Regions from separate parts of the Bacillus sp. ISL-46 genome, predicted to be linked through region 2. Evidence: riboswitches for the same ligand, from Rfam matches in the RefSeq annotation. Region 2 holds a riboswitch; each other region holds the start of a gene.
The links. A riboswitch is a leader RNA that binds a small molecule or an ion and turns the genes downstream of it on or off. The one in region 2 is predicted to bind cobalamin.
Positions count from the first base shown of each region.

Region 1: linked by a shared signal. The riboswitch ahead of J7E67_RS30255 (ribonucleoside-diphosphate reductase subunit alpha) and the one ahead of J7E67_RS03355 ((2Fe-2S) ferredoxin domain-containing protein) in region 2 are both predicted to bind cobalamin.
Region 3: linked by a shared signal. The riboswitch ahead of metE (5-methyltetrahydropteroyltriglutamate--homocysteine S-methyltransferase) and the one ahead of J7E67_RS03355 ((2Fe-2S) ferredoxin domain-containing protein) in region 2 are both predicted to bind cobalamin.

Region 1 is NZ_JAGGQR010000105.1:455-9,414, forward strand. Features, by position in the region: gene J7E67_RS30240 (PaaI family thioesterase) at 1-81, opposite strand, end outside; gene J7E67_RS30245 (flavodoxin domain-containing protein) at 315-767, opposite strand; gene J7E67_RS30250 (ribonucleotide-diphosphate reductase subunit beta) at 764-1,810, opposite strand; gene J7E67_RS30255 (ribonucleoside-diphosphate reductase subunit alpha) at 1,844-4,135, opposite strand; cobalamin riboswitch at 4,267-4,468, opposite strand; gene J7E67_RS30260 (bifunctional metallophosphatase/5'-nucleotidase) at 4,618-6,375, opposite strand; gene J7E67_RS30265 (VanW family protein) at 6,479-7,477, opposite strand; gene J7E67_RS30270 (formate/nitrite transporter family protein) at 7,664-8,488, opposite strand; gene J7E67_RS30275 (methylated-DNA--[protein]-cysteine S-methyltransferase) at 8,872-8,960, shown strand, end outside.
Region 2 is NZ_JAGGQR010000009.1:9,060-19,996, forward strand. Features, by position in the region: gene J7E67_RS03345 (MATE family efflux transporter) at 1-4, shown strand, start outside; gene J7E67_RS31740 (hypothetical protein) at 117-239, shown strand; gene J7E67_RS03350 (VCBS repeat-containing protein) at 555-1,487, shown strand; cobalamin riboswitch at 1,781-1,969, shown strand; cobalamin riboswitch at 2,148-2,325, shown strand; gene J7E67_RS03355 ((2Fe-2S) ferredoxin domain-containing protein) at 2,453-2,836, shown strand; gene cobJ (precorrin-3B C(17)-methyltransferase) at 2,890-4,515, shown strand; gene J7E67_RS03365 (sirohydrochlorin chelatase) at 4,576-5,505, shown strand; gene cobK (precorrin-6A reductase) at 5,509-6,306, shown strand; gene J7E67_RS03375 (precorrin-8X methylmutase) at 6,324-6,971, shown strand; gene J7E67_RS03380 (cobalt-precorrin-5B (C(1))-methyltransferase) at 6,975-8,078, shown strand; gene cbiE (precorrin-6y C5,15-methyltransferase (decarboxylating) subunit CbiE) at 8,080-9,270, shown strand; gene cobI (precorrin-2 C(20)-methyltransferase) at 9,273-9,974, shown strand; gene cobM (precorrin-4 C(11)-methyltransferase) at 9,971-10,744, shown strand; gene J7E67_RS03400 (cobalt-precorrin 5A hydrolase) at 10,744-10,937, shown strand, end outside.
Region 3 is NZ_JAGGQR010000046.1:10,430-21,366, reverse strand. Features, by position in the region: gene garD (galactarate dehydratase) at 1-183, opposite strand, end outside; gene J7E67_RS21850 (SET domain-containing protein) at 513-881, shown strand; gene J7E67_RS21845 (outer membrane protein assembly factor BamB family protein) at 977-3,226, opposite strand; gene metE (5-methyltetrahydropteroyltriglutamate--homocysteine S-methyltransferase) at 3,367-5,658, opposite strand; cobalamin riboswitch at 5,918-6,098, opposite strand; gene rlmD (23S rRNA (uracil(1939)-C(5))-methyltransferase RlmD) at 6,493-7,869, opposite strand; gene J7E67_RS21830 (hypothetical protein) at 8,060-8,380, shown strand; gene J7E67_RS21825 (nicotinate phosphoribosyltransferase) at 8,598-10,061, opposite strand; gene J7E67_RS21820 (cysteine hydrolase family protein) at 10,125-10,670, opposite strand; gene J7E67_RS21815 (diacylglycerol kinase) at 10,779-10,937, opposite strand, start outside.

The DNA.
Region 1 (8,960 bases), on a different contig from region 2:
GTTTAATCGACCACAGCCATAACACCAGGCGAAATCATCCGGATAATCATCCTGAATTGCTTTTAAAACTTTATCTTCCATTAATTTCTCCCCCTTCACCGAAAACGCTTTCATAGACATGATAACATTGTTAAAATTCCCTGGTCAATCAATTGACAAAATATTAGAAAATCCAAACATTTCACATAAGTTAGAAAAGGAAAACCCTTGTGATGCAAGGGTTTTCTTCTGAATATTTCTGTAGTAATAACAAATAGACTCTATATGGAGCAAAAAAACCCAATTAGACTACTAATTCCAAACTTCCTCTGCAATTACCCTATTCCCTGCTTCCGGCTTAATTGATCCAAAAAGATAGTCACGAATCTACTACACCGATCAATATCCTTCATTTGGAGGCTAACCTCGATTTTTAGGGTGGCAATTAAATTTGTGTGTACGTAAAGCATATCCTTAAATTCATCAACAGCTCCGCAAAACTTCGGGTAACCACTATCCCCTGTGCCGATTACACCTGTCCGTACCTTTTTTACGTCCTGAGTTTCGAATGCACGATAAATCTCCATCATTTCTTGAGGAATTTCGCCATTTCCCCAAGTATAGGTTCCGATCACAATAGCCGCAAACTGGGATAAATCCCTAACTCGAAATTGCTCGATCCGAAAGAGAGAAACCATTACATTCTTCTTTAAAAATAACTGACAAATTCGTTCAGCTAATTCTTCAGTATTTCCTGTTTTGGAAGAATATACGATGGCAATTTTCATAACTCATCGAAACCGTTTGATTGTGTTACCTTTGCATAGCTTCTTGACTTCTGTTCAAAAAAATCGGATTTTGTTCCATTCATCATTTCATCACTGAAAACATGGATCCAAGGCATTGGGTTTACCCTTTCTTTATATAAGTTCTGTAAACCCAGCTGACGCAGTCGTTTATTTGCAAGATATTCGGTGTATCCTTCGTACTCGCTCAATTCAATACCATCTATATCCCTCAAAATCATATGTGCCCACTCTTTTTCAAGTTGGACAGCTTGTCCAACCACTTTATACACATAATCAATGTTAGCCTCAGTATGTAAATCCGGATTTTCTGTTAAAAGAATTCGTAGAAACTGTGCCATGAAATACGCATGTTGCATTTCATCCCGTTGAATATAGCTAATCATTGTACTAGTCTTAAGCATTTTTTGCTGGCGGGCAAGATGATAGAAAAAAGCAAAGCCAGCATAGAAATATATACCCTCTAGATTAATAGAATTCACACCTAGTTGAAATAAATTTTGTGGTGTAGGATTCTCACGGAAACGTTCATATGCGTCTAATATCAGTTGGTTTCTTTTTTGCACGAATGGATCATTTTTGGCTTGATTGAACCGATCCTTTTGTTCATTCAAAGGTACAAGTGAACTTAATATATAGGAATAGGATTCATTATGGACCGCTTCCTGCTGGGCGATGACAGCAAATATTGCTTTAAAGCTAGAATCTGTCACATAATCCATTACTTGACACATTGTTGGTGTTTGCAGGCTGTCTAAAGAAGCAAGTTGTGTATTTATTCGTAAAAAGACATCTTTCTCCGTTGAACTGAGAAAGTCCCACTGTTTTATATCATCTTGCATATTAATCTCTTGAGCTTTCCAAAAGTTTGACAATAATGTCTGATATAAATCGTATATCTGTGGATAGGCAATATCATTCCAGTTGAGCAAGCCTGATGATTTTCCATTAATAATACCGGTTGATTTATTGGGAAACTCGGGGTTTAACAGTTTTATTCTTGATAGCGGTAAATGAATATCCATAAAATAATCTTCTCCAATCTATTCTAAAAGATGTTAGCTATGGCAAGCATCACATTCGTCAATTTCTGTTTGAGATGTGCTTCTAACATAGTACGTTGTCTTTAGTCCTTGCTTCCAAGCTTCCATATGCAGGTTGAGCAAGTCCTTTGCTTTTATATCGTGCCTAACATATAAATTAAAGCTAATGCCCTGATCAATATGGCGTCCACGTGCCGCATTCTGTTTAATACTCCACACTTGATCTAATTCATGTCGCGAGCGACGATAATAGTCATATGTGATATGGTTTAAATCCGGTGCAGTAACTTTAAATTTAAAATTTTTCTTTTCCTCTGCATATTCAACAGAATAGATAGGATCGATTCCGTCAGTGGAACCTCCAATTTTCGCTGTGGATGAGTTTGGAGCGATAGCCATTAACCATCCGTTCCGAATGCCATTATTAACGACATCCCTTTTTAGTTCAGTCCATCTTTTCGATTGATAATTTTTCCGTTCAAAATAACTTCCTGTATGCCATTCTGAATCCTTAAATAGACTATAAGACCCTTTCTCCTTTGCTAGTTCCATTGATGAACGGATCGTATAAAATGCAATGTCCTCATACAGATGATCTGCATAATTTACCGCTGCTTCAGACTCCCAGTAAATCCCTTTAAGAGCTAGTAGGTGGTGCCATCCAAATGTACCAAGACCCACGGCTCTGTACTTTTTATTTGTAAGTTGAGCCTGTCCAACAGAGATTGTATTTAAATCAATCACGTTATCGAGCATTCTTACTTGGATCCTAATTAAACGCTCTAAAACATCTGCAGGGACTGCTTTTGCCAGATTAATAGACGATAAATTACAAACAACGAAATCACCAGGCTTCCGAATTATCACGATATTGCCCTCTTCATTCTGGTATTCGTTTACAATCGTCGTTGCGGACATATTTTGAGCAATTTCTGTACATAAATTACTGCAGTAAATAGAAGTTCGGCCCTTACCCAATACATGCTTATTCGGATTTTGCCTGTTTACTTCATCACGATAGAACATGTATGGTGTTCCTGTTTCTAATTGAGCAACCATGATTCGTGTCATAATATCCATGGCACGGTAGGTTTTACGAGGAAGAAGCGGGTTACCTGCGGCCTCTTCATATTTCTCGGTAAATAATTTAACATCCGTTTCATCATAAAAATCCTCAAGTCCGAGAAGGTTCCCTTTTTCATCCTTCCAGCCCATAAATTGTTTTACTTGATGGGGACAAAATGTATGCCACTGCCCAATACTTCTTCCATCCTCATCTTTCTCTTCTAATTTTTTCATAAATAGGTCTGGTATCGTGACACCCGTGAAAATGTCATGGGCCTTACGGCGTTCATCCCCATTATTGGTTTTCAAATCGAGAAAACCGTTCATGATATCTTTATGAAATAAATCTAGGTAAACCGCAATGGCACCTTGCCGTTGACCTAACTGATCAACACTGACAGCTGTATTATTTAACAATTTAATCCATGGCACAATTCCGGAAGAGTTTCCTTTGAATTTCTTAATATCGGAACCAAGGGCACGAACTTTACCATAATAAATCCCTATACCACCGCCATCCTTGCTTAGCCGAGCAATATCCCAATTATTTAAATAGATGCTATCAAGGGAATCATCTACTGTATCAATAAAGCAGGAGGAAAGCTGACCAAAGCTTTTGCCTGCATTCGCTAAAGTGGGGGTAGCAACCGTCATATATAAATTACTAAGTGCCCAATACGCTTCCTTTACAAGTTGGAAGCGGATGGACTTCTTTTCATCCTTCATAATCGTCATGGCAATAATCATGAACCTCTCCTGCGGGAGTTCATATACATTTCTATTATGATCTTGAGCCAGATAGCGATCCGCCAGTAAAAATAACCCTATGTAATTAAATAATAAATCTTTATCTGGATTTATCTCTTTTGCTAGTTGCTCGATTTCATCTTTGCTATATAAGCTAAGTAAATTATGAGAATATATCCCGGTATCAGTCAATTCTTTTATTAATCTATAAAAATCTCCATATTTTAAAGAACGATTATAGCCTCGATTTTTTGCTGACTTTCTATATAATTCATTCAGATACAAACGGGCAGCGACAAATGTCCAATTTGGTTGGTCTATTGCAATTTGATTCACAGCATATAATAAGGCTTGGTGATTAGCTTCCCCCTCTGTTTCATCCAGTTTACTAATTTGCTCTTTAAGCTCCGTAGTATCTATCTGATATTTTTCTGAAACTTGATTAATAGATTCTAATACGTAATTAAGTTCTGCTTGAATCTCCTTAGTTATCATTACATTTCCCCCTATAATAAAAAAAATCCGCTCAACGGTAATTGAGCGGATGAAACGATACACTACAAAAGGAATAAAAAAATCCAATGCCTCCTGTCGCCACCGTTCATCTTCTCAATCCCCGAAGAAGTTGAAACATCTTAAGAAAGACAGGTCTCCTGACTCATGCTTCTTCCTACTTTGAACCCTTCCCATATAAGTACCTAATAGATTAGACATTTCTTATACAGTGGTTTGCTCATTTCGTCAGCATTTACAGTTGCGGGGGCAGTTCTGGATTTACACCAGATTCCCTATTAAGCCACAATGGCATCGTCTCTTAAGGTTAACACAATATATAGTTTGATTATTATTTATTGAAACAATATATAGTGAATCGATTAATTTAAATAATAGTATAGTCACCAAAATAATTCAAGTCTATTATTAAATAAAAATGAAACCTATCTGGCCTGACACCTTTTTTTAAAACACCAAGGATGTCACTGAACCCTTTGTATTCTATTTTGAATGCCATAAGTGAACGGTTTTGGCTGGGCTTTACTGAAGTTAACTAATGCATCAAGGTCAACGGGTCCGACTTCTTTGTTTTTAGCTTGAGTAAATACAGTAAATCCATCTCCGCCTCCAGAAAGAAAAATATTCGCTGTCACAGAATAGGATTTATTAGGATCCATTTCCGTGCCATCTGGAAGCTTGGTGCTCACTACCCTTTGCCCTGCTGGTTTATTTGGATTCCAAGTATAGCTTAAGCCAGAAATCTGCAGCATGTTCGTTTTTGTTGCCCCCCACTGCTGGTTAAGCAATTCTCGGATTTGCTGTCCCGTCATCGACATTTTGACAAGGTCATTATTAAAGGGCTGTACCGTGTAAATTTCTCCCCAGGTGATATCGCCAGGATCAATATCGGCTCGAATGCCGCCAGGATTCATAAAGGCTAATTCGGTATTCAACGCTTTCCTTTGTGCATCCGCAATGAAATCGCCAAGCACTGACTCACCATTTTCATTTTGCTTGGCCGTCAGACTTTCAGATGAAGAGCCAACAACTTGATTAACTATCGGTTCTATTTTTGCTTCATATCCTTCTATCATTTTCTTTATTTCGGGATCGGGCTCGATTCCTTCTTGAAAGGTAGTTACAATCTCAGCTCTTTTTGAGACAATATCCTTTGTTTTAGGATCTATCTCAAGATCAACATCAGAGAAAGCAGTTCCATAGGAATAGGATTGAACAACTAGTTTATTGTCAATCGTTGCGTTCATATAGGCATGGTTATGGCCGCCGAAGATGATATCCACTTCATCGTCGACCTGGTTTGCGATATCGACAAGCTGCCCTGCTGGATTTTCTCCGTTTGTACCTGAAGTGCCTGGGTTATGGGCTAAAACGACAATCGACTTTACCCCTTGTTTTTTCAACTCCGCTACATTCTGATTAATTGCTTCTACTTCATCCGTGAATTTTAATCCTGCCACACCGCTAGGGACAACAAGCGTTGGAGTCTCAGTAGTTACCACACCGATAAAACCAATGGGCATCCCATTTACTTTGATCACTTGATAAGGAGGCAGAATCGTTTTTCCTGTTTTCTCATTGACTACATTGGCAACAATCCATGGGAAGTTTGAACCTGCAAAATTGCCAGTTTTCGGATGTGTTCCCCCTTTTATGAGGCGCATCAGTTCCGTTAAACCTTCATCAAATTCATGATTACCAACAGTACCGATGTCAAAACTCAGTTTGTTCAAGATCTCGATTGTTGGTTCATCCTGTAAAAGGGCCGAAATTGGAGGGCTGGCCCCAACCATGTCTCCATCTTCAACCAATAGCGTATTTTTATTTTCTGCTTCACGCTGTTTTAAATAGGCTGCTAAATAATCGACCCGACCGGCCGGTTTCCCGTTAACTTTCCGAGTCACATTTAATTGGCCATGCAAGTCATTAATCCCTAATAGTTGGACCTGAATGAAACGATTATTTGCGGCCGGTGGCTTTCCCTTTTTGGGATTGACCGTTTCTGGACGGTTGGATTTATGTCCATGATATTCTTCAGATAACCCTTGATCTTTTCCTATAGTTGGTTTCTGTCTGCTAACCTCTACAACTTGAGGCTTAGTAACAGTTTGAAATTGATTATCCATATCCCTTAGGGCACGAGCTGAAGCACTTTGATATCCCGTTATCGCCACCAGTGCTAGGATCGTTAAGGAAAGAAGCGTTTTTTGAAACAATTTCATACTATTCCTCCTACAATTTTCTAAAAGAACCAAAGGTATTTTTCTCCTTGTAGGTTAGGAATATGCAGAAAAGGCACCAAAGAAGTTTGGTGCCTGACACTCATTATTGTTTGACTATCAGACTTTGGTAGGTTGAGGATGTCCTTACTTCGATGGTTAAGGTTCCCTTTTTATAGATGGATTTAATGATAAATGGGGCACCGGTGGTATTCTGAAATTGAAAGTCCGGTCCACCATAAGATACGGTTGCATCTCTGCCAGCAGGTACATACCCAACCGACAAGGAATGGTGATGTTTTTCAATATAACTAACACCTACCTGATCCACTGCATTGAACAGGGTTGATGACGTCTGGCAAATTCCTCCGCCGATTCCGTCGACTAATTGCTTATTTACAATTTCCTTCGCCTTTTGATATCCGTGGGCGGCATCACTTGGACCTACAGTGGTATTAAATGAGAAAATATCTCCCGCTCCGACAATGATATTATTAATGGCCTGTGCCGACAGCTGAATATTCTTTGAACGGCCTACAACTCCGCTATTAAATCTCGTTGTAAAGCTTGCCACGACAACTTCCCCTAACTGGTCAACATCCTCAGGCTTATAACCGCTCTCGGTCACATATAAAGGTAGTTCGATATCTCCACCCGTTGCTGATGCTGTTATGACCTTTTCAACTAACTCTGATTCCTCTAAGATAATTCTTGGTTTGCCTTTAATGATTTGACCATTGGAGTCAATCTTATCAAGAACCATTCGTTGGTCATATCCTTTGGTACTTTCCGTCCCTCTTGCTAAATCCTTTGCCCATTTTTGAAGTTCCTTTTTATAGGTTTCATTATCGGTTCCAAAACCCATTTCCACCGGTAAAAAGGTTTCCAAAATAGCATTTGTATTCGGATCAATGACATTTACCGTAATTGGTTTTGGTTCTTCTTCATTCTTTGGTTCTGGTGGTGTTTTATTGGGCTTTTGTTGTCCTGGTTCAGATACTTTTTCTTCAACTTTCTTTACTGTATTCGTTTTTTCTGTACATCCGGCAATAAGTATTAAGCTACAGATTAATAAAATTGATACTAGCCACGAGCTCTTTGTCATTTCCCCCAACCTCTTATCCTTTATTTTCATGCAGTAAATGCTGACCTCCAACGAAGTCCATTCATTCTTGGATTTTATTCCCGTTTGCATGTCAATATGACTTATATGTATTGATTAATATGCAAAAAGCCCCTTAGGTGTAAGGAGCTTAATCAGTGAAGATATATGATTTTTTTGACCTGTAAATTATCTTACGCTGCTTTTCATCATTGGTTGAACCACTTTTGGTTCCGAATATGTGCGTTCATTTTTCTTATAGGCGTGCCAATATGCGAGTGCGATAAAGACAGATCCGCCAACCGCATTGCCTAGAAAGACAGGGATAAAATTTTCAATATATCCTAGCCAAGTAAAATGGCCGGCAAATATCGCTGCAGGAATCACAAACATATTCGCTACAACGTGTTGGAATCCGATTGCGACAAATGCCATCGTTGGAAACCAAATACCTGCAATTTTTCCGACCATATCGTTTGCTCCATAACAAAGCCACACTGCCGCTGCCACCAGCCAATTACAGCCAATCCCCGAAACGAATGCTTGGAGAAAGGTTGCTTCTAATTTATGGTCAGCAATACTAAGCGTTCTTTCCAAGAACGGGCCTGATTCGGTAAGTCCAACCAGATGTCCAAAAAAGTATGCTACAAAAATGGCCCCGATAAAGTTACTGACCGTAACAAGAAACCAGTTATAGACAACCTGTCTAGTGCTAATTTTGTTCGCTATTCGAGCTAGAGGCAAAGCCATCATATTTCCTGTTAATAGCTCACCACCTGCAAGCAAGGTGAGGATAAGGCCGATTGGGAAGACAGACGCACCAATCAAACTGCTTAACCCCTCTAAATTTCCTGTTAAAGTTGCTGTGACACGGATGAAAAGTAAATAACCTAAAGCAATGAACGCACCTGCTTCAAAACCTAATATCAGTGTTTGTAAAGGAGGGTATTTTGATTTTTTTACTCCATTTTCAACGGTAATTCCCATGATTGTTTCGGGTTTACTATATCCCATTTGATATGCTCCTTTTTAAATGAACCATTTAATATGTGAAACATTTAACATACTTCTATTTTATAATAAATTCTTCTAAAATCCTGTGAATATTTCTTTAACTATTTTAGAGCGCTTACACTTACTTTTGTAATCTTGCTTTTATATTCAAAATAGCTTACTTCCCTTACTTAATAGAGGTATACTGATTCCAAGGTGATATGGTAAAGAGTATAGAAACACTACAGGAGTTACGAACGGAGACGAATGGTCTAACAGATCAGTATGTTAGTCGGTATCCCAAACCCGACCCATTTTGCTACACTTTTTAAAAAATAACCAGCCATACTCCATCAGAGTATCGCCTAATGATCCGAAAGGAATAAAGAATGGAGTTTTATACAATGGAAAAGAAAATTTATTGGAGTTTGTTTGTATATGGTCCATGGAAAATGTATCTCGCAGCAACGGTAGATGGACTTTGTTATGTTGG
Region 2 (10,937 bases):
CTGAAAATTACAGCTACTTTTGAATTGAATCATTTGTCATGTAACAAGGAGGAATAAAAAATAGCCAGGCATACAAATGAAATATCTATAGAGGAAGGATCAAGGGGCTCAAACGAATGCTCTATGAATTAACAATGGATAAAGACTTTGTCGCCTTAAAATTCCTGATTGATCGTCCGAATGTCTTCCATGTCGTTGGGGCTACCCATTTAGAAACATGGCATTCAAGATTCTTATGAAACCAAAATTAATCCCCTTAGTGGTATGAAAACCATTGCTAAACTACTAAAAAATTTAGGTGTAGCGGTAGAAACTCCGCTGCTAGAGAACGTTGGAGACAATTCTCCATTAGACTTGTTGGGTGATAAAACTGATATCTAGTGGAACTTCACGAAAAAGCAGGTAATGGCTAGTAATAGCTCAGGTACCTGCTTTTTTTTATGGAAAAAAGATGGAACCTACGAGACGATAACCTATGGAAAACGGACCTTGGAATGCTCCTGTGAATTCGTACATAAGTATATATGGAGAATAATAAGACAGGTGGGTTGTAAATGGACACCAATGACTTCAATAAAGAGCTCCATCATTATTACACAAAAATACGTGAGACGAATCATCCCTATTATTGGTACTGTTTGGCTAAAACGCAGGCAAGAGCTGGATTAACAAATGAAGCACTGCAAACAATTGATCTGGCTTTGTCCTTTCCCAATCCTTATCCTTCAAAGCACAAACTTTTTGAAATACGGGCCGGACTGCAATCAGCTGATTCAAGACAGATAGATACTAATAGTCCAGCCATCGTAACAGTAAAGAGGGGTGATATTGACGGAGACGGGATAAAGGATAATGTTTATCTTACGGCATATAAAACTCCTGATAGTCCATTTTGGAAAGATATCACATTGGTTGTCCAAAATGGGAGAACACATCACTATGATCACATCCATTTTAAAAATAACTCAGGATACAACCCCACACTTTTTCTAGGTGATTTGACAGGCAAAAAGGGGGAAGGTATTTTAGTGGTTATTGACACCGGAGGAAGCGCCGGCACGGTCTATGCGTATATTTTTTCTTATATGAACGGTCAAATTAGACAAATATTTGATTCAGATGCATTCAATGATTCCTATAAGTACGATGTGACATATGAAAATCAATACAAAGCAAAGGTAATCAGTTATCGTCTTAGAGAAAAGTATATTCTTGACCTTATTTATAAGGGGAAGGAATATTTATCGGAAATCTATAACCCCCAAGGAATATTAAGGGCTCCTATTAATGGGTGGGTGAATCCTTTGTCTGGTTTATACCCGATTGATTTTAACAGGGATAATAGATATGAACTCGAAGCGTATCAAAGGATAGCTGGCAGGTATAATGCGGACAGTCTGGGATATGTACAAACTGTATTGAAATGGAATGGTCAGGAGTTTGGTCCTGACAGACAGACAGTGGCCACCTTTGGTGGGGAGATGTAACAATTGGACCTTTTAATAAAAGAAATGAACAAAAACTTTTTCACCTAACATAAGAGGCCTAATGGAATAATTGTTAATCAAAAATTAGCTAGGGTGTCCTTAAAAATAGGGACACCCTTTTGTAATCAGAAAGGAATAAAAATTTTTAATTTTTAAACCATCGTTTTATCGAGCCTTTCAAATCCGATAGCTATGCCGATCCCCTAAAATAATATAAGGGAATTAAAAAAGCACTTGAAATATTCTATTTGTTAGACTAGTATAATTATTATCTCTTAAAATTACATATGAATTTGTTAACTATTAGTTAAGATGCCTTAGGGCTTAATAGGGAATCTGGTGAAAGGCCAGAACTGTCCCCGCAACTGTAAGTGTGGACGAAATAGACAAACCACTGGACCGTTTATTTATTGACGATTCGGGAAGGGTCTAAAGTAGGAAGAAACACAAGTCAGGAGACCTGTCTTAGCTTTTTAAGTTTCGATTTCTTCGGGGGTTGAGAAGATGGAACGTTTGGACAAAAAGGATTATTTATTAACTTTCTTTGTGCTGACGTTTTATCCGTTCAACTAATGTTGAACGGATTTTTTTCGTTTTGATGATTCTAAATCATTTTTAATTCTCATAGTTTAGCTTTAGAAGGAACAAGCCATTTTAACAATTGAATAGATTAGGATAGGTGCACGAATATGTGCTTAATTGGGAAGTACGGTTTAAATCCGTCACGGTACCCGCCACTGTATGGGGAGTTCATTGCAGATGTCACTGAAGGAATTCGGGAAGACGCAATGGAATGATGAACCTAAGTCAGGAGACCTGCCTTTACCTAATAACTTCCATCAACCTACGGGAACATAGGTAGAAGTGCTGATCATACACCGCTATTTTTTTGTGTGTATATATTCTGCACCCCTATGTCCATAGGGGTGCTTTTTTTACGTAAAAAACGAAAAGGAGAGTGTGACATGACTACTTGGAATTTACAAGGGACGAAACACCATGTTTTCATTTGCAACGGCAGCAGCTGTATGAGAAAGGGTGGGGAGGAAGCGACACAAGCGATTCGGAATGAAATCACCAATTTAAACTTAGATTCACTCGTACATACAACAAGAACGAGATGCAATGGGAGATGTAAGGACGCTCCCGTTGCTATCGTTTATCCAGACGGGACCTGGTATAAAAACGTGACGCCAGAAGTGGGAGCTACGATTGTAAGGCGTCATCTGGCGGAAGGTCATTGCCTTCAGGAGCATGCGATCTATGAATATTCCGAAGAAGGATTCATACAGCCAGAAGGGTCGGAATGCATCGAAGGAGTACAAAAAGCTGTTAAAGAAAAGATTTAACAGCGGATAGTATCTGGATTCTAGTTTGAAATTTTGGAAGGTGGCGTAATAGTGTGAAAGGCAAATTATTAGTTATTGGTTTTGGCCCCGGTGATGAAAAACATATCACCGGACGGGCAAAAGAAGCCATCGAAGAAAGTGATATCATCATCGGCTACAAAACCTACGTTGATTTAATCAAGGGATTAATAGCTGGAAAGCAAATCATCAGCACAGGAATGACAGAAGAAGTGAGCCGGGCCCAGGAGGCAGTGAAACAGGCCGAACTCGGTTACACGGTAGCCGTCATTTCAAGCGGTGATGCCGGTGTATATGGAATGGCAGGACTGGTTTACGAAGTGCTAATCGAAAAAGGCTGGAAAAAAGACTCAGGGGTAGAAGTGGAGGTGGTACCTGGCATTTCTGCCATCAACTCCTGTGCTTCTTTATTAGGCGCGCCGGTCATGCATGATGCCTGTACGATCAGCTTAAGTGACCATTTGACACCTTGGAGCATAATCGAGAAACGAATCGAAGCGGCCGCTCAAGCTGATTTTGTGATTGCTTTATATAATCCAAAAAGCGGGAGAAGAACACGGCAGATCATGGAAGCTCAAAAAATTCTACTAAAATATCGCTCGCCAGAAACCCCTGTAGGATTGGTAAAGAGTGCTTACCGTGATAGTCAAAAGATCGTCTTAACCAATTTACAAGAGATGCTCGAACATGAAATTGGCATGTTAACCACCGTTTTAATTGGCAACTCTTCCACATTTTTCTACGACGGCTTGATCATCACTCCGCGCGGTTATCAGCGGAAGTATACATTAAATCAGGCAATTCAGCCGTTGAAACCGCATCAGCGACTGCAAAAGGAAGCCGAACCATGGGCACTGGAGCAAATGGAAGATGTAACACCGGTAAACAAGGAACTAGTCACCCCAACCTCAGTGAAAGAGTCGCCAAGAGAGCTGGCCGAGGAAGCCTTGCAAATGATCCTTGGTGAGAACGATGGACCATCCCAAGGTTTATTGGTGAAGCAAGATTTTCAATCTATTTTTGAGGTAGCGGTCAGCCCTGGAGTCGCCAATAAAAAATTTACCGCGACTCAAATGGTCATTCTTTCCGAAATTGTCGGAGAAGAAGGTGTCATGGAATACACACAAGACCATTTTATGAAGCTGCAAATTTTAACCTCAAAGCCTGATGAGATTGTTGAAAAACTAGCGGCGGCCAACTTTTTGATTGCTCCTGTTGGTGACGTATTAACCGTAAAAGCCTGTGATTTTTGTGACGGAGAAAAGAAGGATTCCATCCCTTATGCCGATGAGCTGCAGGAAAGACTTGGCGGCATTGAACTCCCCAAAGAATTGAAACTAGGTGTGAATGGCTGCGGCATGGCCTGTTATGGAGCCGTAAAAGAGGATATTGGCATTGTCTACCGTAAGGGAGCGTTTGATTTATTTTTAGGGGCAAAGGTAGCCGGAAGAACGGCACATCCCGGCCAAATCGTAGCGGAAGGAATCGCACCGGACCAAATTGTCGGGGTCATAGAGGGGATTGTTCAAGAGTACAAACAAAAGGCCTATCCAAATGAACGTTTCTATAAATTTTTTAAACGGGTCAAAGAGGTTCAAGGTTTTGTGTACCAGGATATCACACCTAACCTTAAAATCGAAGCGGCTGTTTGCGGGGAGTAATGGGAAGAAGTCTAGGTCAATTGGCAGGTAGGCATTTACAAACAAAGGGGAGGAAATATTTTGAAAGCAATTTTATTTGTGGGGCATGGGAGCAGAGATCAAGAGGGAAATCAGCAGGTTCGCGAGTTCATCGGTGAGATGAGAAAGACTTGGGACGATTCTTTCCTGGTTGAGACGTGCTTTTTAGAATTTGAACGACCAACCGTTAATCAAGGAATCGATCTGTGTGTGGAGAAAGGAGCCGACCATATTGTCGTGATTCCAATCATGCTCTTACAAGCAGGACACTCCAAAATTCATATTCCAGCAGCTATTGATGAGGCAAAGAATAAATATCCACTTGTTCAATTTACTTATGGCCGGCCAATAGGTGTTCATGAGGAAACATTTGAAATTCTAAAAACGAGATTAATGGAAATTGGCGAGAATTTAGAATCCATCGAAGACGATACGGCTGTCCTTTTGTTAGGACGGGGCGGAAGCGATCCCGATGCGAATAGTGATTTATATAAAATTGCTAGATTACTATGGGAAAAAACAAACTATAAAATCGTCGAACCTGCTTTTATGGGGGTGACCAATCCCCTTGTGAACGAAGGGATTGAGCGCTGTATTAAGCTTGGAGCAAAAAAAGTGGTAATCCTGCCTTACTTTCTATTCACCGGCATCCTGATTAAACGGTTAGAAGATATGATGGTTCCTATTCAAAATCAATATTCCGCGGTTGAATTTCTGTTGGCTGACTATTTTGGTTATCATCCAAAATTACAGACGATTTTAATCGATCGGGTGGAAGAAGCCCTCCGTGATGAGGTGAAGATGAACTGCGATACCTGCCAATACCGTCTCAATGTAATGGAACATATCGATCATCACCACCACCATGATCATGATCACGATCATCATCACGGCCATGACCATCATGACCATGACCATGACCACGACCATCACCATGATCACGAACATGCAGAGCAAAAAGGCAGGAGATAGAGGATGATTTTCGTATTAGCCGGTACAAGTGATGCACGAGCCCTTGCTTTAGAAATAAAAAAGGAGGGCTTCGATCTCCTGGCCTCCGTTGTCACAGAAAATGCAGCGGTTGAATTAAGGGAGTCAGGGATACCTGTTCAAGTAGGAAGATTAACGGATGAAGACATGGTGGGGTTGATTGACACAAAAGGGATTCTAACGGTTGTCGATGCCAGTCATCCGTTTGCGGAAGAAGCTTCGAAAAACGCTATCAAGGCGGCCCAAACGGCGGGAATCCCCTATATCCGGTATGAACGGGAGTCACAAACTTTCCAATATGACAACATGACAGTCGTCGAAAGCTACGAGGAAGCAGCGGAGCTTGCATTAACCAAAAAAGGCGTGGTGATGCTGACGACTGGCAGCAAGACGCTTCAAATTTTCACAGAAAAACTATTAGGAAACCCGGACATCCGCTTGATCGCCAGGATGCTGCCTCGTGTGGATAATATGGAAAAATGTGAGCAGCTAGGGCTGCTGCAGAAAAATATTGTTGCGATCCAGGGACCATTTTCAAAAGAGTTCGACAAAGCCCTATATAAGCAATATGGCGTGACCTTAATGGTGACGAAAGAGAGCGGGAAAGTCGGATCGGTCGATGAAAAGGTGGAAGCGGCCAAGGAACTGGGGATTGAGGTCATCCTTATTGGCCGCCCGAAACTGAATTATGTCACCGTCTATGCTAATTTTATTGATGTCATCGCAGAATTAGATAAAAGGATTGGTTCCACACCAACCGTCACAACAGAACAATCATTTTAAATACAGGAGTGAGAGAAATGGATTTTCGTACCGAATTTAAACCGTTAACCGTCCAACCGGAACAGATCGAAGGAAGAAGTTTTGAAATGATTAATGAAGAAATTGGGGAGCACCCGTTTACCGAGGAGCAATATCCGATTGTCCAGCGCATCATCCATGCATCCGCTGATTTTGAACTCGGGAAAAGCGTCCTCTTTCATCCTGACGCTATTCAGTCCGGCATTCGCGCGATTCGGAGCGGGAAAATGGTAGTTGCCGATGTTCAAATGATTCAAAGCGGGGCTAATAAAGCGCGAATTCAAAAATTCGGCGGAGAAATCAAGGTCTATATTTCTGACCCGGATGTGGTACAAGAAGCCAAACGGTTAAATACCACACGGGCAATTATTTCGATGCGAAAAGCGATCAAAGAAGCGGACGGCGGCATTTTTGCCATCGGGAACGCCCCAACCGCCTTACTCGAACTCATCCGCCTGATTAAAGAAGGAGAAGCGAAACCAGGTCTTGTCATTGGTCTGCCAGTTGGGTTTGTTTCCGCCGCTGAGTCAAAAGAAGAATTAGCCAAGCTCGATATCCCATTCATCACCAATATTGGCAGGAAAGGCGGCAGTACCGTGACTGTTGCTGCATTAAACGCCATTTCCATTATGGCTGAACGGGGATAACCTATGCAGGAAGTACCAAAAGGAAAGCTGCGGGAAGGATATACGACAGGGGCCTGTGCAACGGCGACAACAAAAGCGGCGCTAACGGCATTAATAACCGGTGAGCCGCAAACAGAATCGACCATTTACTTGCCCGTCAAGCGGTTTGCAACCTTTCAGATAGAAAGCTCTGAGGTGACGGAACAAACGGCTACCGCCAGTACGATTAAAGACGCGGGGGATGACCCGGATGCCACCCACAGGGCCTTAATCGTTTCCACCGTGTCATGGCTCGATGAACCAGGTATCGTCCTTGACGGGGGAATTGGAGTTGGCCGGGTCACAAAGGACGGATTGCCCGTTCCTGTTGGCGAGGCCGCGATTAACCCCGTTCCCCGCAGGATGATCCGTGAGACGGCCGAAGGTGTCTTAAAAGAATTTGGGATTACAAGAGGCATAAAGATCGTCATTTCCGTACCAGCCGGTGAAGAAATTGCCAAAAAAACACTCAATGGTCGCTTAGGAATCATTGGCGGGATTTCTATCCTCGGAACCCGCGGGATTGTCGTTCCTTTTTCCACAGCCGCTTATAAGGCCAGCATCATCCAGGCTATTAGCGTTGCCCGGGCCAGTGGCTGCGAGCACGTTGTCATTACAACAGGCGGGCGAAGCGAGAAAAATGCCATGAAGCAATTCCCCGAGCTGTCTGAGGAAGCTTTTATCGAAATGGGTGACTTTGTCGGGTTTACCCTTAAACAATGCAAGAAGCAAGGGGTAAAAAGAGTGTCGATGGTCGGCATGATGGGGAAATTCTCAAAGGTGGCAATGGGGATCATGATGGTCCACTCGAAAAGCGCCCCGGTAGATTTTAATTTTTTAGCGGAGGTGGCAAGCCGTACCGGTGCGGATGCCGCTCTGGTCGAAGATATTCGAACGGCCAATACGGCATCACAGGTTGGCGATATGATGACAGCACAGGGCCATCTTTCCTTTTTCGAAATGCTAAGCGACCATTGCTGCCTTGCTGCGTTAAAGGAAGTCGATGGCGGGATCGATATAGATACGACCCTTTATACCATGAAGGGGGAATTGTTAGGAAAGGCGGTGTGTAAGAGTGGCATCAATTAAAATGATCGGCATTGGGGACGAAGGCAAAGTGAGCCTGCTCCCGATGTACGAAAAGTGGATTAATGAAAGTGAAATATTAATAGGAGGAAAGAGACAGCTTTCTTTTTTTCCTGAATTCGCCGGCGAAAACATCGCGATTGAAGGCGGGCTTTCTTCACTCGTCGAACGGTTGCAGTCAGAGACGAGAAACGTAGTGATTCTAGCTTCCGGAGACCCGTTGTTCTATGGAATTGGAAGCTATCTATCTTCTAAAATCGATTTGGAAATTTATCCTTATTTAAGTTCGATCCAGCTTGCTTTTGCCAGAATGAAAGAAAGATGGCAGGATGCTTATTTTACCAGCGTTCACGGCAGGAGTATAAAAGGGCTGGCACAGCGGGTGGATGGAAAAAAAACGGTCGCAATCTTAACCGACACAGAAAATTCTCCAAATAAAATCGCTCAGTATTTGCTTTCCTTTGGCATGACTGAATATGAGGCGTTTGTGGGAGAGAACCTTGGCAGTGACAAGGAACGATACCACTGGTTTACCCTTGTTGAAATGAAGGATGAAGAGTTTTCACCGCTCAATGTGGTGATTCTCAAGAAAAAGGGAGAAAGCCCGCATTGGCCGATCGGCATTGACGATGCGGAGTTTTTTCAGCGCAAACCGGATAAGGGCTTAATTACCAAAAAGGAAATTCGCACACTAAGCATAAGTGCCCTAAGGTTAAAGGAAGACAGTACGGTTTGGGATATTGGCACATGCACAGGTTCTGTAGCGATTGAGGCAGCGAAAATCGCCAGGGAAGGACAAGTGTTTGCCATCGAAAAGAACGAGGGCGACTTGGAAAACTGTAAGCAAAATTTAGCCAAGTTCCGTGTGGATGCAACACTTGTTCACGGGAAAGCACCAGAGGGATTAGATACCTTCCCAGATCCGGATGCGGTTTTTATTGGCGGGACGGCAGGCGGGATGGAAGACATTTTGGATATTTGCTGCAGCCGCTTGAAAGCGTCTGGACGCATTGTCTTAAATGCCGTCACGATTGAAAATCTTTCCGAAGCGATGCTTGCGTTTAAAGAACGGGGATATGAGACGAACATTACTCTTGCGCAAATATCCAGAAGTAAGCCCATTTTGAATCTGACAAGATTTGATGCATTAAATCCGATTTACATAATAGAAGCATGGCGCAAGGAAGGGGAGTAAACATGTTAGGTACATTATACGGCCTTGGGGTTGGCCCGGGGGATCCAGAGCTCATTACCGTTAAGGCATTTCGTAAATTAAAGGAATCACCAGTGATTGCCTATCCGAAAAAACAAAAGGGCAGTAAAAGCTATGCCCATCGAATCATTGATGTCTATTTTCAATCGAACGAAAAAGAAATGCTGGGCCTTGTCTTTCCGATGACAAAGGATCCAGCCACATTGGAAAGAAAATGGACGGAAACAGTGGAAAATGTATGGGCGAAGCTGCAGGAGGGAAAGGATGTCGCTTTTGTAACTGAAGGGGATCCTCTTTTATACAGCACGTTTATTCATATGATGCGTTTGATGCAGGAAAAGTATCCGCAGGTTCCGATTGAAGTCGTTCCGGGGATTTCGTCCATCAATGGGGCGGCTTCTAGGCTGGGAATTCCATTGGCAGATGGGGATGAGCATGTGGCGATTGTTCCAGCACGCGATGACTATGAAACCATGAAAAAAGTCATTCAAGACAATGATTGTGTCATTTTTATAAAAGTGGCGAAGGTGATTGATTTAATGCTTGAAGTATTACGTGATTTAGATTTGCTTGACAAGGCTTCAGTCGTCACAAAGGTAACATCGGATGAGGAGATTATTTGGCGGGCAGATGAGCTCGACGGAGCGGAGCTTGAATACTTAACATTAATGGTGGTGAGAAAATGAAGCTTTATATCATTGGTGCCGGACCAGGCGATCCTGATTTAATCACGGTAAAAGGTCTTCAACATCTTAAGCAGGCAGATGTCGTTCTTTATGCAGATTCTCTTGTAAACGAAGACTTAATTGCCAAAGCGAAACCTTCCGCCGAAATATTAAAAACCGCCGGGATGCACTTAGAAGAAATGGTCAACGTCATGGCTGACCGAATCCAGCAAGGGAAAAAGGTCGTTCGTGTCCACACGGGCGATCCGGCTGTCTATGGGGCGATTATGGAACAAATCGTCTTGTTAAAGAAGAAAGGAATCGAAGTTGAGATTGTTCCGGGTGTGAGCTCTGTGTTTGCAGCCGCCGCGGCCGCGCAAGCCGAGCTGACGATTCCTGATTTAACGCAAACCGTAATCCTGACAAGAGCTGAAGGCAGGACACCTGTGCCAGAATTTGAAAAGCTGGCGGATTTAGCCAAACATCATTGCACGATTGCGCTTTTCTTAAGTGCGACGTTAACGAAAAAGCTTGTCAAGGAATTGACCGGGGCTGGCTGGAGCAAGGATACCCCTGTTGCGGTCGTTTATAAAGCCTCGTGGCCAGATCAAAAAATTGTCCGGACCACACTGGAACGCTTGGACGAAGATATGAGGACGAATGGGATTCGTAAACAGGCGATGATCTTAGCCGGCTGGGCGCTAGATGAAAACATTCACGAACAAGATTATCGTTCCAAGCTCTATGACAAAACATTTACACATGGATTTCGCCGGGGGGTGGACTCGTAATGATCGAGCTTCAGGAAGCGCAAAAGGCGGTCATTCAGCAGAAGGGTGACTATGCCGTTGTTGCGATTACAAAGCATGGGGTCGAACTGGCCCGCAAGCTGGGACATTCGTTTCAACATGCCGATGTGTACTATATGGCGAAGTTTGAAAAAGGAGATGAGCGGAACAAGGATATCCAGCTATTCACCGGAAG
Region 3 (10,937 bases), on a different contig from region 2:
CCCACTCTTTAAATCCGTAAGTGTTACTTTATGACCTTGAGGTACACGCTCGTTCAGTTTCAGTCCATCTGGAAAAACAGTCCCCTCAGACAATCCTCCTGAATTGACAATGATCGCCACATTATCATTTGGATGTACTTTTATGTATAAGGGCTTTTCAATCTCAGTTTCGTTCAAAGACATGATTTAGGCTCCTTACTAATAGATTAATAGCTTATTTTTTGATTAAATTGTCCGATATCACTTATATTGTATACCTGTTAGTAAAATTAACCATTAGTCAATTAAATAATTATTATGATAATTTTTTTGGACAACTGCACAACTAACATCTTTTAGCCCCTTACAAAAATATGTTCACTGATGGCAAGTTAGTCTCTTCACATTAACTTGGTTTTTTTCCTCTATGAACTTGCACCTCCCTAATTGACCCAAACCAAACACCGCCCTTTTTCATACCTTAATAAAAAAACTGCAACTGAGATGTGTTTAAAATGGAGGTAAACAGAACTATGTTGGAGGTTAGGCAATCTCAATACGGGAGAGGGATTTTCGCGACTCGTGATATTATGAAGGATGAACTTCTAGAGGTGTCACCCGTCATTGTATTCCCTAAAGATGAGTATAAGTATTTGAAAAAAACCAAGTTAATAGACTATGTCTTCTGGTGGGGAACAAATTATGATGACTGTGCATTAGCATTAGGAGTCGGGTCACTATTCAATCATTCCAGTATACCTAATGCCATTTTTAAAAGAAAATTTAAAAAAGGGACAATCAAATTTTATGCCTATACCGACATTAAGGCAGGCGAGGAAATTAAGATAAATTACAATGGAGACCCTGATGACAAGACACCATTATGGTTTGAGGAAGATTAAGGAACATTGATAATAAATTGAGCCCAGTCATCAGACTGGGCAAATTTATTATATCTTTTAGGCAATTTGCTTTTTCATAATCAGTTTCACAAGTATTATTTCACTATAGTCAGTTTTTGGCCAATATAAATAGGTTGATTGGGATCGAGGTTGTTGGCTTTGACGATGGAGTCAATCGTTACACCATTCTTCTGGGCAATCTTCCAGAGAGAATCGCCAGCAATAACGGTGTATACATAAGTTGATACAGTTGGAAGGGTAATAGTAAATTTTGCTACATACCCAGAATCCAAAGTAACGCTGTCTTTCTTGTATTCTATTGAATACCAGTCTCCGATTGCGGAATAAATTTTTATATCTGTATTCATCGGGAGCACGATCTTTGTATCATACTGAGTTCCAGGATAGGTTCTAACATTGACGTTTGTCCTCGTCTTAGCACTTTCGATTGCTTGAATTTCCTGATTGGATGGAACTTTGATTAACGGCTTGGAGACATATCCTTTCAGAACTGCGCTGATAATCCTGTACTCAATCTGATACCAATCACCCGTTTCTCCTGTTATGACTACTTCTGAACCAGCTGGGATTGTTCTTAGTATCGTACTTTGTGTGGTTGCAGCCGAGCGCAAGTTGGCATTTTTTATAGTTAGTCCGAATCCTTCTGTTATCTGAATTATTTTGTCACGTACTGTATACTCATTCTTATTTCCAGCAAGATCTGTGAGTTTTACAATTGGATAGTAATTTCCACGGATGACATTAAAGCCACGGCTATTTTTTCCATCCCAATAAAAATTGGAAGTACCCTTCAAATGGCGTCCCCAACCGATGGTCTGAATTACCTGGCCGCTTTCATCAACAATGGTTACATCCATATCCGCCGTTTCACTTATTGTAACCGGAATCTTGATTTGATTCTTCCCATCCTGCATAGAAAGCTGGCTGACTGCTGGCAAATCGATCGTTGCCGTTGGCTTTTCTGTATCTAACTGGCTTGGTTTGGGCACGGCGTACGTATAGAGAAATTGATTCGTCTCGGTTACAAAAATTGTGTCTTTGATGACACCGATTGGGCGTAGACCAGATGCGCCTGTAGTAGGTGTAAGCTGAAGAGTTGAATAAATAAGCTGCCCAGTTGCTGAATTAAAGAATTTTATCTTGTTGTAATTTCCCAAAATAATTCTGTCTGAGGCTACGACCATACCGCTTGACCCTCTAATGGTCTGTAGTCCCCCGGCAACGAACTGCTCTGCGTACATGGTCTTCCATTTTTGTACTCCAGTATTTTTATCAATCGCCATGATATTGATCTCATCCAGGACAATTAAAGACTCATCCGTTACAGAAAGAGGCTGTGTAAACATACCCGTTGGACTATACTTCCATAATGTTTTTCCACTTGCTGCATCCAATGCCCAAATGTTTCTTGTTGTCGCCGGTTTTGTTTCGAAGTAAAGCTTCTCATCTTTATAGACAGGAGCTCCGTAAATAGGCAAGCTTGAATCAAGATCAAATGTCCAAAGAACAGTTCCTGTGGACGTATCGAATGCATACATTTTGGATGTCATTTGCACTGGATTCCGTATATTTGCATACAGTCTATTTCCGCCAGCAGCAAAAACTCCTTCGATTAGCTCTTGGAATTTAAGGGGATAACTCCATTTCTTTTGACCCGTTGTTATATCTACTGTACCAATCGCATCCAGACCCTCGGTGGTTCTGGTGTAATAAAATAATGTATTTTGGTCAAGTATTAGACGATTCGCAAAGCTATCAACGGTCCAAAGTGTCAGTGGAGAGGTTCCGTTATCCTGAATGGCATAAATATTAGTCATGGTTGAAGCGTATACCACTCCGTCTCTTGCTATCAAATCAAGAAATCCATTCTCGTCTTCTGTTGAAAAATTCCATCTCTCTTTATAGGTGTCCAAGTCGGTTGCAGAGAGTATTTTTTTCGAAATTCGTTCAGCAGAGTACAGCTGATTCTGATTTACACTAAACAGTTTAGATGCATTATTAAATGGATCTTTCTTTAATGATAATAACGTCAAATCTACTGGCATTGTAGCAGTTGAATAATTGGTATTTCCCTGGTCAGCTAAGTGCATTTCCCAGTTTTGATCATTAGCCCTTAAGCCACGATTCGTTACCAGCGCCGTTAATTCTGTTATCCTCTGCCTTAATTGTTGGTTTTCAACCTTTAATAGATGATAATCACTTGTGACTCTAAAAACCTTTTGTTTTTCATCCCAAGTAACCTTTGCTCCTACCCTGCTTAACTCTGATATCGGCACATACGTATTGTAAGGGTTATTTCTATAGTAATGATTGAAATACATCATATTTGAACATCACACCTCCATTTTCGTGCACTAATCATTTTATGCACATATACCTACGTGGTGATGTTCAGTTAATTAAACAAACCAAAGAGCCTTTCCAAAAATGGAAAAGGCCCTTAATTTAATTGTTAAGCTTAGATTTAAACAGTTTGTTGTTGCTGCTGGCGTAGTTTCCGAGCGGCTGACACCATATTTTTTAGCGATGCAATGGTTTCTTCTTCATGACGTGTTTTTAAACCACAATCTGGATTCACCCAGAACTGTTCTTTTGAAATAATTTCTAAACTATCGTTTAAAATCGCATTGATTTCTTCTAGACTTGGTACACGTGGACTATGAATATCATACACTCCTAAACCAATACCAAGTTCATATGGATTTTTTTTAAGAGATTGAATCAACTCCCCATGACTTCTAGACGTTTCGATTGAAATCACATCTGCGTCAAGGGCACGAATCGGCTCAATAAAGTCATTAAACTCGCAATAGCACATATGTGTATGGATTTGTGTTTCATTCTTCACACTAGAAGTTGCTAACTTAAAGGCATTTACCCCCCATGCTAAATAATCAGCCCATTTTTCTTTGCGTAATGGCAATCCTTCACGTAATGCCGGTTCATCCACTTGAATAATGGCAATGCCTGCATCTTCTAAAGCTTGAATCTCTTCTCTTAGTGCTAAGGCTAGTTGGTTGGCTACTTGTTCACGTGAAATATCATCGCGGACAAAAGACCAATTTAAGATTGTGATAGGACCTGTTAACATCCCTTTCACATACTTAGACGTTAATTGCTGTGCCGCTTCTACTTCCTTCACGGTCATTGGGGCTGTCCACTCGACGTCACCATAAATAATTGGTGGTTTGACACAACGTGAACCATAGGATACAACCCATGCTTTTTCTGTAAAGGCAAAACCTTCTAGCTTTTCTCCAAAGTACTCAACCATATCCGTCCGCTCAAATTCACCATGCACTAAAACATCCAGTCCTATTTCTTCTTGAATTTGAATCCAACGGGCTGTTTCACTTTTTAGAAACGCTGCATACTCAGCGTCTGTAATTTCCTTTTTACGCCATGCTGTACGTGTCCGTTTTACTTGATCTGACTGAGGGAAGCTGCCAATGGTTGTGGTTGGGTAATCCGGTAAATGTAATGCCTCTTTCTGCAAAGGCTGGCGTTCGTTAAACGTCAATGGACGGGTAAAATGCTCTGGCTTTACTTGTGATACCAGCTCTTTCACACGTGCATTTTTCCTCGCCTTATGCTGCTCTAATGCTTCAGTCGCTATCATACTTTGTGATACGCTCTTATTTCCAGTCCAGTTCTCGTCACGAAAATAGGATGTGATATGTGCTAACTCAACAATTTTCTCATCGGCAAATGACAAAGCATTTGTTAATGTCGCATCTAGACGCGTTTCAGCCTTCGTCGTCACAGGTACATGCTGTAAACTACATGAAGACTGAATCCAAGCTTCTTTTACCCCGCTTAATGATAAAATAGCTTTTGTATTCATTGCTTTTTCAGCCAAATTCGCCCGCCAAATATCACGTCCATTTACGATACCAATTCCTAATACTTTGTCTTGTGGGAACCCGTGTTTTCGAAGTGAAGCCATATTCTCTTCGGCACCATGTATGAAATCAAGACCAATCCCTGCAACAGGTAATTGAGACAGCTCTTCATACGCTGATAGTCCTTCAAAATAGGTTTGCAACATGATTTGTGCAGCCGGTACTTCTTCTGCTAACTGTTTGTAAATTTCTTGCACTAGTTTTACATCATCTGCTGTTAGGGAAAGGGTTAGTGCTGGTTCTTCCACTTGAATCCACTGTGCCCCAGCCTCTACAAGTTGCTGGAATACTTGAGCATATAACGGTAAGAGTTTTAAAATAAACAATGCTTTGGTTTTGGCATCGTATCCTTTCGTTAATTTAACAAAAGTAAAAGGACCGATTATTGTAGGCTTTGTAATAAGACCTAATTCCTCTTTGGCCTCTTCAAAATAATCTAAAATGTAGTTTTTGGTTAATTGTAATGACTTGCCTTCATACTCAGGTACAATGTAGTGATAGTTTGTGTTAAACCACTTTGTCATCTCACAAGCCACAACATGGCTTGCCCCACGGGCCATTTCATAATAAGTGGTTAGATCGACTTCACTACCTGTCCACTTATAACGATTTGGGATCAATCCGAACATTGCCGCATGGTCAAGCATACGGTCATAAATGGTAAAATCCCCAACTGTTAGTAACTCTAAGCCTAATGATTGCTGGCGCTTCAAATTATTCAAGCGATTCGTTTTCATCTCGAAAATAAATTGCTCCTCTGATATCGCACCCTTCCAAAAAGATTCTACACAACGTTTCCACTCCCGATTATCACCAATGTACGGGTAACCAATAGCAGTACTTACTAAATTCATTTTACATTCCTCCTGTTTTAAATTTACATATTCCCAAATAGAACAAAAGGCGCTGGAGCTGGATTCAGAGAACTAGTTCACGTTATCCAAAATAAATGATTTGATAATCTCCTATACAACAAAAAAGCCATCTCCACAAAATGGAAATGGCTTTACAATCAAGTTAAAGGTATGCTTATAAAAATATGCATAAACATCGCTGCTCATAACTCGTTTGTCGTACAAATGACTGTCACCACCTATTTCCACGTAGGTATCTGGTGTGTACTAGAATTTGGCAGGTCTCCTGGCTTATCATCATTGCTCCTCACACCTTCCCATCATTTGACAGTGGTATTTGTGATTCACTCCGATTTACAGTTGCGGGACAGCGACGGAATTACACCGTTCTTCCCTTTTAAGCCAAGCCTTAGCTTGGCACCAATTCTTACACGATATGTAATTTTCACTAACTATAGCATATTAATAATATGAAGTACATAATTTTCTGAAAAGTATTCAGCATGATTATATGGTCATATCAAGATGTTGCTGGGTTATACATCCTTTTATTTCTTTTGGTCACTTTGTTTGCTGGGTACTTACCACAAAAAAGCATCAGGGTTTCGAAAAAAGTCCCACCGAATCATGGCAATGATCTTTACGGTTATATTTCTAGTCCATATGCTTATTCCTGTTTGATATTTAAAATCCACATTAATGTATAAAAAATCTGTCAATCCCCGAAGTTTGTATAATTTTGTTAATTATATAAAAGGGCTAGATGCCATTGGCTGGTTTCTCCCAGACAGCATCTAACCCACTATTCATCTTAGTCCCTTTATCCAGTGTGATTTAAAGGTTTTTTAATACAATCTTCGCGACCGCTTCCACATGCGTGGTCATCGGAAACATATCGACCGGCTGCACTTCCACCGTTTTGTATCCTCCGTCCTCCAATATCCGTAAATCTCTTGCTAGGGTGGCTGGATTACACGATACATAAACGACCTTTTTCGGTTTCATCTCAATAATGGTCTGCAGCAAGGCCTCGTCACAGCCTTTGCGCGGCGGGTCAACAACCAAAACATCGGCGACATTACCTTCCTTATACCACTTTGGTATAACAACCTCCGCTTCCCCTGCAGCAAACTCTGTATTCGTCATCTCATTTAACGCTGCATTCCGCTTAGCATCCTCTATTGCCTCTGGAACAACTTCTACGCCGAATACTTTCCTTGCTTTTTGTGCTAAAAATAGAGAAATCGTTCCGATTCCACAGTAAGCATCAATGACGCTTTCTTCACCGCTAAGGTCCGCATATTCAAGCGCCTTATCATATAACACCTTTGTTTGAACAGGGTTTACTTGGTAAAAGGACAGTGCAGAAATGGCAAATTTCACATCCCCGATATAGTCATAGATGACTTCATTCCCCCACCAAACTGTCGTTTTTTCCCCCATGATGACGTTTGTGCGCTTCGAATTGACATTATGGACGATTGACTTTACCTTCGGGAGCCGCGCAACAATTTGCTCAACCAGCTGATTTTTCTGAGGAAGATCCGCCGTCCTCGTGATAATTACTACCATGAGCTCTCCCGTCTGCTGACCATAACGAGCCATAATGTGTCTGAGTACACCTTTATGAGATTCCTCGTGATACGCACGAATCCCTAGCTCGCTGCATATTTCCTTTACCGTCTGAACCGCTTCATTAATTTCAGGCAATTGAATGACACTCTCATTCGTATCAACAATTTCATGGCTCCTCGGTCTATAGAAGCCAGCAATCAATTTGCCGTCCTTCTCTCCAACAGGTACCTGGGCTTTGTTGCGGTAATGCAAGGGATGGTCCATCCCCAGAATCGGATGAACAACAACATCCTCCAGTTTACCGATCCGTGTGAGCACCTGACGGACCTGGTTTTCTTTATATTTCAGCTGACCTTCATAGCTGATGTGCTCGAGCTGGCAGCCGCCAAATTTATGGATATCACCGCTCTCAATATCGACTCGGAACGGGCTTTTTTCATAAAGCTCGACCAATCGCCCAAAGCCGTACCCTTTGCCTGTCTTAATCACCTTCACTTTTGCCTTTTCGCCCGGCAGTCCGTTCGAGACAAATAACGGGTACCCATCAACCTTGGCCACACCCGCTCCGTCATGGGTTAAATCTTCAAAAACTACATCTATGTAATCATTTTTATTAACCGGTACTATTCTGCTCATACGTTTCTTCCTTTGCTCGTTTTGACTGCTAAGATTGTAACACAAAGCATGACTGATTGCGAAACCTGTTAATGGACAAAAGCCTTTTTTTCAATAAGACTACGAAAATTGTCAGAATATTTTTGTTTTCAAATATAATAAAAGTGTATATGATTAAAACAATCTCATTTTTGGGAAGGAGAGGATATTGATGAAGATGCTAAAAAACCTTTCCATTCCGTTACTCCTTGCCTTCCTTACTTTCACCTTTATCCATTTTTCCTACTCACTTCCTCACTCCCACGCTAATATCAAAGCCATCATCAACGTAGATGATGGAGCGGTGAAAGACCAATGGAACGATGAAAAAAAGCTGCCCGTTGTTATACAAACTCACTTTATCCTTACGATCATCCTTTCAGCAGCACTAACTCCACTGATTTATTTGTTCATAAGTTTTCACAAAAGCTTTATTTTTCTCATTCCCATCTTTCATCAATCAAACTATGTGATCCATCCTCCCGAATCATAAGCTAACACCATAATAAGGGAGGAAATTAAAATGTGGATCCGCTTTGTAATCATTGGCTTCTTTTCACTATCAGCCGCAAGTATGCTTACCTACCAGGGTATCGAAATTTTCCATGCCTTTGTCGATTTCTTTAAACAAAAATAAACGAAGGGCAGACTCAAAAGGGAAATAAAACCTCTTAAGTCTGCCCTTTTTTTATTAAAAGAACGCCTGATCGTTACCTTTTCATTGCCTCTACCTTGTCTTTAACCTCTTCAATATTTCTCATCTTGTTATCCCAGCATTTTTGACTCAAGTCAACTGGATAACCTTCTGGATTCGTAATCCGCTGATACTCGCCCCAAAGTGCATCGAGGTTTTGCTTCAAATAATCACGGGATTCTTCCAAGCAAGGCATTTCATAAACAAGCTCGCCTTTAGAAAAGATTTCTTCATGTAATTCTTTTGCTGTAAAGTTGGTAACCACCTTATTCAAATACGTGTGGGTTGGATGGAACATCCGCAGCCGTTTTTCAGGCAGCTTTTCGTCTGCTAACGCAATATAATCACCTTCAGCATGATGGTTTGTATTATTGATGATGCGATAAATTCTCTTCAATCCTGGGGTTGTAACTTTTTCCGGATTGGATGAGATCTTGATCGTATCTTCCATTTTTCCGGTTTCATCCTCAATAGACACAATTTTATAAACAGCACCCAGTGCAGCTTGGTCGTAAGCTGTAATCAGCTTTGTGCCAACTCCCCAGCTATCAATTTTGGCACCCTGAGATTTCAAGCTCATAATCGTATATTCATCTAAATCACTTGAGGCAACAATCTTAGCATCAGTGAATCCAGCCTCATCGAGCATTTTGCGTGCTTCCTTTGATAGGTAAGCAAGGTCGCCGCTATCAAGACGAATTCCGATAAAATTAATTTTATCGCCTAATTCTTTTGCCACTTTAATCGCATTTGGAACACCGAGGCGGAGTGTATCATATGTATCAACCAAAAAGACACAATCCTTGTGTGTTTCGGCATATTTAATGAAAGCCGTATACTCGTCTTTATAAGCTTGGACCATCGAATGGGCATGTGTTCCAGATACAGGAATGCCAAACAGCTTACCAGCTCTTACATTGCTTGTTGATTCAAAACCGGCAAGATAGGCTGCTCTTGTTCCCCAAATTGCAGCATCCATTTCCTGGGCCCGTCTACTCCCAAATTCCATCGCCACTTCATCGCCCACGACTTGCTTGATGCGAGATGCCTTCGTAGCAATTAATGTTTGATAGTTCACAATGTTAAGCAGCGCTGTTTCAATTAATTGGGCTTCACAAAGTGGAGCCTCCACACGTAAGATCGGTTCATTGCCAAAAACAAGCTCGCCTTCTTTCATCGCACAGATTGTTCCGGTGAAACGGATTTCTCTAAGATATTGGATAAAATCTTCCTTGTAACCTACTTCATTTTGCAAATACTCGAGGTCTTCTCCACTAAAGCGGAAGCCTTGAATAAACTGGATTACTTTCTCCAATCCAGCGAATACTGCATAGCCGTTCCCGAACGGAAGCTTGCGGAAAAATAGTTCGAAGACCGCACGTTTATTATGTATCCCATCTCTCCAATACGTTTCTACCATATTGATCTGATATAGATCGGTATGCAGAGTTAAACTATCATCGTGATAAAAGTGTTTCATAATCAGACCTCCGAAATACTATTTCAGCTTTTCCTCATTATAACCAATATTACCCTCGAAAGTCTATTTAACTATCGCTCCTAGGGATTGTTCAAAATGTCCGAGGGCCCATTCATGACCCGCCTGATTAAAAGAAGCCACGGCATCCTTATATACCACAATCTTAAATCCTTTATTGTAAGCATCTACTGCTGTATGAAGAACACATATATCGGTGCAGACGCCGACCAAATGAACTTCTGTAATTCCGCGCTCTCGTAATTTGGTTTCAAGGTCTGTTCCCGCGAAAGCAGAGTATCTTGTTTTATCCATAAAGGTAACATTCTCACGTTGTTCATTCATTTCAAACACTTCCTTCAGCGCACCAAACAAGTCTCTTCCTGACGTCCCGCGAAGGTTATGCGGCGGAAACAATTTCGTTTCTGGATGGTATTCGTCACCCTGATCATGGACATCAATGGCAAATACAACGTAATCATCCTTCGTAATAAACTCATTTGTCAGTTCAACCATCCTTCCTTCGATTTTTTGTCCTGGCTCACCGCATGTTAACGCCCCATCAACCGCCACAAAATCATAGGTATAATCGATATTTATTAACGCCTTCATTTCACAACGCCCCTTCTCATTTCATTACAGACATTATTCTAGAACTATTACACAATTCCCTTTATCACCTGTAAAAAAAGCCCGCTCCGATTGGAACGAACTTTTCACTTAGCTATATCTTTTCCCCGATTCCCAATCAGTCGGGCGATCATTCGGGCGAATATCGTCAAGAGGAACAAACACCTCTAAATGACGGTACAAGTTTTCAAACTCGGCTGGAAGCAAGCCGCCAAACTCCCCATCCAAATTCAACTGGACTTTATCTAC